Linked DNA regions of Frankia casuarinae. The protein of the gene in region 1 binds, or shares a complex with, the protein of each later gene. Links are inferred from orthologs where the notes say so. Each region holds a gene or a part of one and is shown on either strand. Other genes may lie near its edges.

What was found. Proteins that work in one complex are often made in the same cells at the same time.
Region 2: sucB (region 1) and FRANCCI3_RS18930 share a complex: the UniProt entries of both Bacillus subtilis proteins name them as parts of the 2-oxoglutarate dehydrogenase (OGDH) complex. The link is inferred for Frankia casuarinae from one-to-one orthologs.

What each region holds. Positions count from the first base shown.
Region 1 is NC_007777.1:3,705,366-3,710,910, reverse strand. The notes cover bases 1,196-4,042. They hold sucB (2-oxoglutarate dehydrogenase, E2 component, dihydrolipoamide succinyltransferase), read right to left. Parts: upstream 3,428-4,042; coding sequence 1,964-3,427; downstream 1,196-1,963. Other genes in these bases: lpdA (dihydrolipoyl dehydrogenase), read right to left, coding at 3,570-4,042; FRANCCI3_RS15765 (protein kinase), read left to right, coding at 1,196-1,936. Outside these bases: FRANCCI3_RS15770 (peptidase E), read right to left, coding at 1-7; more of FRANCCI3_RS15765, read left to right, coding at 143-1,195; more of lpdA, read right to left, coding at 4,043-4,952; FRANCCI3_RS15750 (leucyl aminopeptidase), read right to left, coding at 5,249-5,545. UniProt on the Bacillus subtilis protein: E2 component of the 2-oxoglutarate dehydrogenase (OGDH) complex which catalyzes the second step in the conversion of 2-oxoglutarate to succinyl-CoA and CO(2).
Region 2 is NC_007777.1:4,493,359-4,497,698, forward strand. The notes cover bases 6-4,340. They hold FRANCCI3_RS18930 (multifunctional oxoglutarate decarboxylase/oxoglutarate dehydrogenase thiamine pyrophosphate-binding subunit/dihydrolipoyllysine-residue succinyltransferase subunit), read left to right. Parts: upstream 6-405; coding sequence 406-4,140; downstream 4,141-4,340. Other genes in these bases: FRANCCI3_RS18935 (DUF6104 family protein), read left to right, coding at 4,286-4,340. UniProt on the Bacillus subtilis protein: E1 component of the 2-oxoglutarate dehydrogenase (OGDH) complex which catalyzes the decarboxylation of 2-oxoglutarate, the first step in the conversion of 2-oxoglutarate to succinyl-CoA and CO(2).

The DNA of each region.
Region 1 (5,545 bases):
TCTGCACGGGTTCGTCGCTCTCTGAAGGCTGTCGCATGTGACGGTCGTCGATCGCATACCCCGCGGTGGATCGTAAAAAGTTATCCACAACCGGACGAAGAGGTAGGCAGACCGGACCGGTTTGAGCCTAGCGTCGCTTCTTGTGACCTTCACCGACGATTCCGCGGACAGGCCGGCCCGGCGCGTCGGCGGCGTACCCGAGGTCCCGGGGGTGAGCATGCGTTCCCGCCTGCGGGACGCCGGCTCTGGAGAGCTCTGGTCGGGTCAGTTCGACCAGTCCGGAATCGAGTGCGTGGTGCGGCGGGTGCGGTTGGCGCCGGACCCGGTGCTGCGTTCCGCGGCGGTCATCGCGGCCCGGGCCCTCGTGGACCTGGAGCATCCCCATCTGGTGCCGGTCGTGGCGGTGTTGCCGACCGCGGAGGGCCTGGCGTTGATCACCGAGCCGGTCGTCGGCGGTGTCAGCCTCGCGCGGCTGCTCGCCGCCCGCGGGGACCTGGACCCCGGTGAGGTCGTCACGATCGGTCTGCCGATCGCGCAGGCCCTGGCCGCCGCGCACGCCGTCGGCGTCGTGCATGGCCGGCTCGAGCGTGCGGACATCCTGTTGGAGCCGAACGGTCGTCCGGTTCTGATCGGGCTCGGGGTCGCGGCGCTGGCCGACGCCGCCAGACCGGATCCGATTCCACCCGAGGCCGCGTCCGCGGACGTCCATGACCTGGCCACTCTGCTGCTCGGGGCGATGCGTGAGGCCACCGGGCCAGACGCGGCCGCGGTGGCGGTGGCGGTGGCGACCGCCATGATCGACGACCCGCGTCGGCGACCGAGCGCCCTGGAACTCGCCGCGTCGCTGGCCCGCAGCGCGACTCCGCTCCCGGTCCGCCTGGCGGGCGGCGGCGAGGTGGGCGGCGGCGAGCCGGGTGGCGCGGCGCGGCGCGGTCCCTCGCCGACCGACACCCTGCCGGCGATCCCCTGGGTGGACCCGCCCGACGATCCGGCCCCGCCCGACCGGGCCATCACCGGAGCGACGGCCGTCAACGCCGCGGAGCTGCTCGACTCGTTGCCGCCACCGCCCCGACGATCGACCCGTGCGACGACCAACCCTCGGAAGGCCGCCCGCGGTGGCGGTCGGGGCTCCGGGGGCAAGGGGTCGGCCACCCCGGGTGCGGCTGCTCCGGGGCCGCGGTCACCGCGTTCCGGCGGATCCACCGGAAGCGGCCAGGGGACGCAGCGAGGTCCGCGCGGGCACACGACCGCCTCGGGCTCCCCGGGTCCCGCGAGGCCCCCGGGGGGCCTCGGCTCCCCGGGCCGGAGCACCCGGCCGACCTCCGCGCGCCGACCGCGTCGGGTGGGAGCCCGCCGCCAGCGCTTGCTGTTCCCGGTGACCGCCGGGCTGGGCCTGCTGGTGGTCGTGGCGGCCGTCGCGTTGCTGCTGGCCAGCCCGGAGAAGGACGATGCACCCGGCGCGGCCGGGACGTCCGTGCCACCAACCGGTGCAGCCTCCGCGGCCGGGCGGGGACCGACGGCGTCGCCGGTCGCCAATCAGTCGCCCGAGCAGGTCTGGCGTTCGGTACTCGCCGAGTTGAACACCGCGCGCAGCCGTGCGTTCGAGCGGGCTGACGAGAGCCTCCTGACGGAGTCTGATGCCGCGGGTAGTGAGTTGCACGCTTCGGATATCGCGCTGATGAGGCAGGTGGTCGCGAGGGGGGCGCATGCCTCGGCACTGCGCAGCGACATCCTCGATCTCAAGGTCCGGGTCGAGGAACCGGACCGCACCGTGCTGCGGGTCACCCAACGCCTGAACGCCTACGACTTCCTCGACGCCGGGGGGAAGGTGCTGGCGCATCAGGCGGCGAAGTCGCCGGAACGGCGTGACCTCACCCTGATCCGTACCGGCTCCGGTTGGCGGGTCTCGGAGAACGTCCCGGTCACGGCCGGCTGACCGGACGGTCAGCCGGCCGTGACCGGGCTACAGGCCGAGTTCGGCTTCGAAGGCTCCGTTTTCCAGCCGGTGCTTGGTGAAGGCCAGGAAGCGAGCCGCGTCGGCACCGTCGACGATGCGGTGGTCGTAGGTGAGGGACAGGTACACCGTCGAACGAACCGCGATGATCTCGCCCAGCTCCGGATCGTCGACGACGGCCGGCTTCTTCGTCACGATGCCGGTGCCGAGGATGCCCACCTGCGGCTGGTTGATGATCGGCGTGTCGAACAGGGCGCCTCGACTGCCGGTGTTCGTCAGGGTGAAGGTGCCGCCGCCGAGCTCGTCGGGCGAGATTCGGTTGGCCCGGGTGCGGCTCGCCAGGTCGTCGATCTTGCGGGCCAGCCCGATGAGGTTGAGATCGCCGGCGTTGTGGATGACGGGCACGACCAGACCACGCTCGGAGTCCACGGCGATGCCGAGGTTCTCCTCTCCGTGGTAGGTGACCGTGCCCGCCTCGACGTCGATGCTGGAGTTGAGCTGCGGGAACTCACGCAGCGCCGCACAGGTCGCCAAGGCGAAGAACGGCAGGAATGACAGCTTGATGCCCTCCCGAGCCTGGAAGCCGCTCTTCGCCCGGTCCCGCAGCCGCGCGATCCGGGTGACGTCGGCCTCCACCACGGTGGTGAGCTGCGCGCTGATCTGCAGCGACTCGACCATGCGGCGAGCGACCAACGCCCGCAGGCGGGAGAGCTTCTCGGTCTGGCCGCGGACGGGGGCAGCGCCGGTCGGCGCCACGGTCGGCGCCACGGCTGGGGCTGTCGGGGCTGTGGGGGGGGTCGCGGGAGTCTCCTGCGCCGCGGGAGCCGCGTCCCGCGGCCGCGCGGCGTCCTGGATGTCCTGCTTGGTGACGCGTCCACCCGGCCCGGTTCCCGCCACGGTTCCCAGGTCCACGCCGAGCTCGGCGGCCATCTTGCGCACCAGCGGGGTGACGTAGCGACCGATGCCGCCGCCGTTCCCGTTGGCGGCGGCCGGGGTCTGGGCCGGGACCGGGGTGAGCTCCGGCTGACGAGCGAACGCCGGTGCCGGCGCGGGCGTCGGCGCGGGTGCGGGCGTCGGCGCGGGTGCGGGCGTCGGCGCGGGTGCGGGCGTCGGAGTGGGCGGAGGCGGCGGTGCCGCGGCAGCCGGCTTCACGGGTTCCGGCGCCGGTTCGGGTTCCGGCTCCGGCGCGGCGGGCGCCTGCGTGGCCTGCGCCGGTGCGGTGCCGCCACCCGCGGACCCGTCGTCGATCACCGCGAGCTCGACGCCGACCTCGACGGTCTCATCCTCGGCGACCTTGATCGAGCTGACGACACCGGAGGCGGGGGCGGGGATCTCGGTGTCGACCTTGTCGGTGCTGACTTCGAGCAGTGGCTCGTCGGCCTCGACGCGTTCACCCTCCTGCTTCAGCCACCGCGTGACGGTTCCCTCGGAGACACTCTCCCCGAGCCGGGGCATTGTGACAGATACAGACATGCTGGAACGACTCCTTTGTCGCGTCCGGCATCTGCACCGCGCGGGCGGCCGGCCGGAGGCGCTCATGCTTGGCGTGGCCTGAATCCTGGGCGGATCGGGCCGCGGGGGTGGCACGGGCAGGCACGATCCAGGGCGGTGCCCGCTAACCGTGGACGTGAAGGGGCTTGCCGGCCAGCGCCAGATGCGCCTCGCCGAGAGCCTCGGACAGCGTGGGATGCGGGTGGATGAGCTGGGCGACCTCGGCGGGGAACGCCTCCCAGTTGGTGATGAGCTGAGCCTCGGCGATGAGCTCGCCGACCCGGTCGCCGACCATGTGCACGCCCACCACCGGACCATCGGGGACCGCGATCACAGTGACCGCACCGGAGGTCCTGAGGATCTGGGACTTGCCGTTGCCCGCCAGGTTGTAGGTGACCGTCTTGATCTCGCCGTACCGCTCCCTGGCGACCGCGGCGGTCAGGCCGACCGAGGCCACCTCCGGGTGGGAGTAGGTGACCCGCGGAACGTTGTCGTAGTCGACCGGCACCGGGCCCAGCCCGGCAAGCTGCTCGGCGACGAAGATGCCCTCGGCGAAGCCGACGTGGGCGAGCTGGAGCCCGGGCCGCAGGTCGCCCAGCGCGGACACGGTCGGAATGTTCGTGCGTAGCTGACGGTCGACCAGCACATAGCCGCGGTCGGTCGCGATGCCGACCTCCTCGTAGCCGAGACCTTCCGAGACCGGTCCACGACCGACCGCGACGAGCAGCAGTTCGGCCTCGATGGTGGTCCCGTTCTCGAGGGACACCGTCACGCCCTGGTCGGTGGACTTCACCCCGGAGAACCGCGCGCCGAGATGCTGCTTGATGCCGCGCTTGCGGAAGGCACGCTCCAGCAGCTTGGAGCTGGACTCGTCCTCGAGCGGGACGAGGTGCGGCAGCGCCTCGACGATGGTCACCTCGGCCCCGTAGGACCGCCAGACGGAGGCGAACTCGCATCCGATGGCCCCGGCGCCCAGTACCACCGCGGAGGCCGGCACATGGTCGAGGGTCAGGGCGTCATCGCTGGTGATGACCTTGTCGTGGTCGATGTCCAGGCCGGGCAGGGTCTTGGAATAGGAACCGGTCGCGAGCAGGACGTGCCGACCCTCGATGACCCGGTCGCCGACGGCCACGGCGGTCGGGGAGACCAGCCGGCCGAATCCCTCGACGACCTCGATCCCCCGGGACTTGATCAGGCCGGTCAACCCCTTGAAGAGCCCGGCGATGACCGAGTCCTTGTAGGAGTTGACCGCGGCCATGTCGATGCCGTCGAGGGTCGAGCGAACCCCGAAGGCCTCGCTTTCGTTGATGTTGTCAACGATCTCCGCCGAATGCAGCAGCGCCTTGGTCGGGATGCAACCTCGGTGCAGGCAGGTGCCGCCGAGCTTGTCCTTCTCGATCAGAACGACGCTCAGGTCGAGTTCCGCGGCGCGCAGCGCGGCGGCGTATCCGCCGCTGCCGCCACCGAGGATGACCAGGTCGACGGGACCGGCCGCTGAATTCGCCACGCCAGGGGTCCCTTCTCGTTGAATCCTGTGGTCTTGCCGGTGGTGCCGAGAGCGTTACTAGTAGCGTCTGCTACGTCGAGTGACAAAGCCGGTGACGCGGTTGGCCGCCGCCCCCGACGGCGTTCCCACCGCTGAGCGCGGCAGCCGAAGCAGGAGCGTCAGGCCACGGCTCGCCTAGCCACGGCAACCGGATGCCAGTCTTTCACGTCGTGAGCCCACTGCCGCTCGGATGGGCGTGACTGTGCTGCATTGCGCGAGGCGCCAGCAACCATTGTGTACCTACCTTCCCCCGCAGGTCAGCCCTCGGCCGGGGACTCAGCCGGGGAACCGGTGGCCGAACCGGGGGAGGCCGTCGTCGTCGCGCGGTCCTGCGCCAGCTGGACGAGCGTGCGTACGATCATGCCGGTGCCTCCCTTGGGGGTGTGGCCGTAGGGCTCTCCACCGTTCCAGGAGGGACCGGCGATGTCGATGTGCGCCCAGGACACCTTCTCGGGGACGAACGAGGCGAGGAAGTGCGCGGCGACCAGCATGCCGCCGTCTCGGTTGCCTCCCGGTGGCACGTTGGCGATGTCGGCCACCGTCGAGTCCAGTCC
Region 2 (4,340 bases), 790 kb from region 1 along the record:
AACGACACCAAGGGAGAAAAGACACCGAGGAGCAGAAACATCAGGAGGCAGACGCCGGCCCGCCAGGTCGCCTCACGGGCGTAGGTCGCTCGAAGCGACATTTATTGGGTCCGGGGGCCATGATGCGGGCCGGCGTCACCGAAGCATAACCGACGGCCCGCCCGGGAGTATCCCCACCGCGCGGTGAACGATGGAACGATCTCGCTCTCGCCCTGATTGGCTGTAGCTACCGGACGTTCCCGGCGCCGGTCCGCCCATCCCGGAGAACACGCCGAGCAATCTACTCGTAACCGATCATGGACGGGCCAGGCCGGGATGCCCAGAGCGGGTAGGATAGGCAGACGGTGGCGGAAGGGCCTTATCGGAGGCCGAGAAGCGAGACCGTGGATAGAGGCGAATGGCCCCGTGACAGCACCGACGGTACCTGCGTCAGGACCTGACTTCGGACCCAACGAATGGCTGGTCTTCGAGATCTACCAACAGTTTCTCGAAGATCCGCAGAGCGTGTCGCCGGAGTGGCGCGAGTTCCTCTCCGATTACCACCCCGGCGCGCCGCCCGCCGCCGCGGGCGGCGCCGGGCAGGCCGCCACGGCGGCACCTAACGGGGAGGTTTCGCCGGATGGTGAGGTCTTCCACACTACGCCTGTTCCGGTGAAGCCGAGCGCGGCCGCGCCGTCTACTCCGGCCGCGCCGGTCCCGGCGTCGGCACAGCCCGCCGGGCCCCCGAAGCAGGCGGCACCCGCCGACAGGCAGGCTCCGGAGGCGGCCACGCCGCTGCGCGGCGCCGCCGCCCGCGTGGTCAGCAACATGGAGACCTCGCTGCACATCCCGACGGCGACCTCGGTGCGGGCGGTGCCGGCCAAGCTGCTCGCGGACAACCGCATCGTGATCAACCGGCACCTGGCCCGCTCCAGCGGCGGCAAGGTGTCCTTCACGCACATCATCGGCTACGCGATGGTCAAGGCGCTGGCCGCGCATCCCGTCATGAACGCCTCCTACACGGAGGTGGGCGGCAAGCCGGCCGTCGTCCAGCCGGAGCACATCAACCTGGGCCTCGCCATCGACCTGGTGACCCCGAAGGGCCGCCAGCTCGTTGTCGCCGCCGTCAAGAAGGCCGAGACGCTGGACTTCACCCAGTTCTGGCAGGCCTACGAGGACCTCGTGCGCCGGGCCCGGACGAACAAGCTGACCACCGACGACTTCACCGGCGTCACCATCAGCCTGACCAACCCCGGCGGCATCGGCACCGTGCACTCGGTGCCCCGCCTGATGGAGGGCCAGGGCACGATCATCGGCGTCGGGGCGATGGAGTACCCGGCCGAGTTCTCCGGCGCGTCGGCGAACACCCTGGCGAAGCTCGCGATCTCCAAGATCATCACTCTGACCAGCACCTACGACCACCGCATCATCCAGGGCGCCCAGTCGGGTGAGTACCTGCGCCGGATGCATCAGCTGCTCCTCGGCGAGGAGGGCTTCTACGACGAGATCTTCCAGTCGCTGCGGGTGCCCTACGAGCCCGTGCGCTGGGTCGCCGACATGCCGGTCGTGCACGAGGGCGACCTCGACCACAACGCCCGGGTGCTGGAACTGATCCACGCCTACCGGGTGCGCGGCCACCTCATGGCGGACACGAACCCGCTCGAGTTCGCCATCCGCAGCCATCCCGACCTCGACATCATCAGCCACGGGCTGACCCTGTGGGACCTCGACCGCGAGTTCGCCGTCGGCGGCTTCGCCGGGCACCGGACGATGTCCCTGCGCGACGTCCTGGGGGTCCTGCGCGACTCGTACTGCCGTCGGGTCGGCATCGAGTACATGCACATCCAGGAACCGGATGAGCGTGCCTGGATCCAGGCCCGGGTCGAGCGGGCCGCGGAGCGGCCGGACCCGGCCGAGCAGCTGCACGTGCTGGAGCGGCTCGGGGCCGCGGAGGCGTTCGAATCTTTCCTGCAGACCAAGTACGTCGGCCAGCGCCGGTTCTCCCTCGAGGGCGCCGAGTCGACGATCCCCGCCCTCGACGAGGTTCTCTCGCGTGCCGCCGGCGCGGGGATGGACGAGGTCGTCATCGGCATGGCCCATCGCGGCCGGCTGAACGTGCTCGCCAACATCGTCGGCAAGTCCTACCGGCAGATCTTCGCCGAGTTCGAGGGCTACCTCGACCCGCAGACGGCGCACGGCTCCGGCGACGTGAAGTACCACCTCGGCGCCGAGGGCGTCTACACCGGCCAGGACGGCCGCACGGTACCGGTTTCGGTGGTCGCGAACCCGTCGCACCTCGAGGCGGTCGACCCGGTCACCGAGGGCGTCGTCCGCGCCAAGCAGGACATTCTGGACAAGGGCTCGGCGGGTTTCACCGTTCTGCCGGTACTCGTCCACGGCGATGCCGCGTTCGCCGGGCAGGGGGTCGTCGCCGAGACCCTCAACCTGTCCCAGCTGCGGGGATACCGCACCGGTGGCACCGTGCACCTGGTCATCAACAACCAGGTCGGATTCACCACCTCGCCGGACTCCGGCCGGTCGTCGGTGTACGCCACCGACGTCGCCCGGATGGTCCAGGCACCGATCTTCCACGTGAACGGGGACGACCCGGAGGCGTGTGTCCGGGTTGCGGCGCTGGCGTTCGAGTACCGCCAGGCGTTCCACAAGGACGTCGTCATCGATCTGGTCTGCTACCGGCGGCGCGGGCACAACGAGATGGACGAGCCCTCGTTCACCCAGCCGTTGATGTACGACACCATCGCCAGCAAGCGTTCGGTGCGCAAGCTCTACACCGAGGCGCTGATCGGCCGCGGGGACATCACCCGCGAGGAGGCCGAGCAAGCGATGAAGAGCTACCGCGCGGAGCTCGAGAAGGCCTTCGCGCAGACCCGGGACACCACCCCGGCGAGCTCGTCGCCGCAGCCACGCATCATCACCACCCCGGAGGAGGCCGCCGCGGCGGCCGCGGTCAGCACCGCCGTGTCCGACGAGGCCGTGAAGAAGGTCATCGAGACCCAGGTCAACCTGCCGGAGGGCTTCACCGTCCATCCACGGCTGCGTCCCCAGGTCGAGCGGCGGGCCCAGATGGTGGAGACCGGCTTGATCGACTGGGCGCTGGCGGAGACCCTGGCCTTCGGAACGCTCCTGCTCGACGGCCGCTCGGTGCGGCTGACCGGTCAGGACAGCCGGCGGGGCACCTTCGGCCAGCGGCACGCCGTGCTGGTCGACCGGCACAGCGCCGCGGACCACACCCCGCTGCGGACCCTGCGCCACGGCCTCGACGGCACCATCGTGAACGACGGTGTCGGCACCTTCTACGTCTACGACTCGCTGTTGAGCGAGTTCGCGGCGATGGGCTTCGAGTACGGCTACGCGGTCGCCCGGCCGGACATGCTGGTGCTCTGGGAGGCGCAGTTCGGCGACTTCGCCAACGGCGCCCAGTCGATCATTGACGAGTTCATCACCGCCGGTGAGGCCAAGTGGGGCCAGCGGTCGGCGGTCACCCTGCTGCTGCCGCACGGCTACGAGGGTCAGGGTCCCGACCACTCCTCCGCCCGCATCGAGCGCTTCTTGTCGCTGTGCGCGGACAACAACATGACGGTCTCCGCACCCTCGTCCCCCGCCAGCTACTTCCACCTGCTGCGCCGGCAGGCCCTCTCGCCGGTCCGGCGTCCGCTGGTGGTCTTCACCCCCAAGTCGATGCTGCGGCTGAAGGCCGCAACGTCCACCGTGGCCGAGCTGACCGGCGGCGGCTGGCAGCCGGTGATCGACGACGGGTCCGTCACGGACCCGTCGGCCGTGCGCCGGATACTGCTCACGGCGGGCAAGGTCTACTACGATCTCGCCGCCGCCCGGGGGAAGCACGACGACGCCGAGCGATTCGCCCTGTTGCGCGTCGAACAGCTCTACCCGACGCCCGGGCCGGAGCTCGCGCAGGTCCTGGAGCGTTACCCGAACGTGACGGACATCGTCTGGCTCCAGGAGGAGCCGGCGAACCAGGGCGCCTACCCGCACATGGCCCTCAACCTGACCGAGTTCCTGCCCGGCGACATCCGGCTGCGTCGCATCTCCCGGCGCGCCGCCGCGGCCCCGGCCTCGGGGTCGTCGAAGGTGCACGAGCGCGAGCAGCAGGCCCTGGTCGAGGCGGCGTTCGAGAACTGAGCACGCGGCCGGCGGAGCGTCGCCCGATCCGAGGACCGTCCCGCCGCACCGGTGGTGTTCCCGGGCCGCCGTGCCCGGCAGCGCCACCGGCGTGCGGCGGCCGGTCCGGCTCGCCAGCCATCCGCTCGCCAGACAGGGGGCAGCGATGTACTTCACCGACCGGGGGATCGAGGAACTCGCCGCGCGGCGCGGCCCGGAGA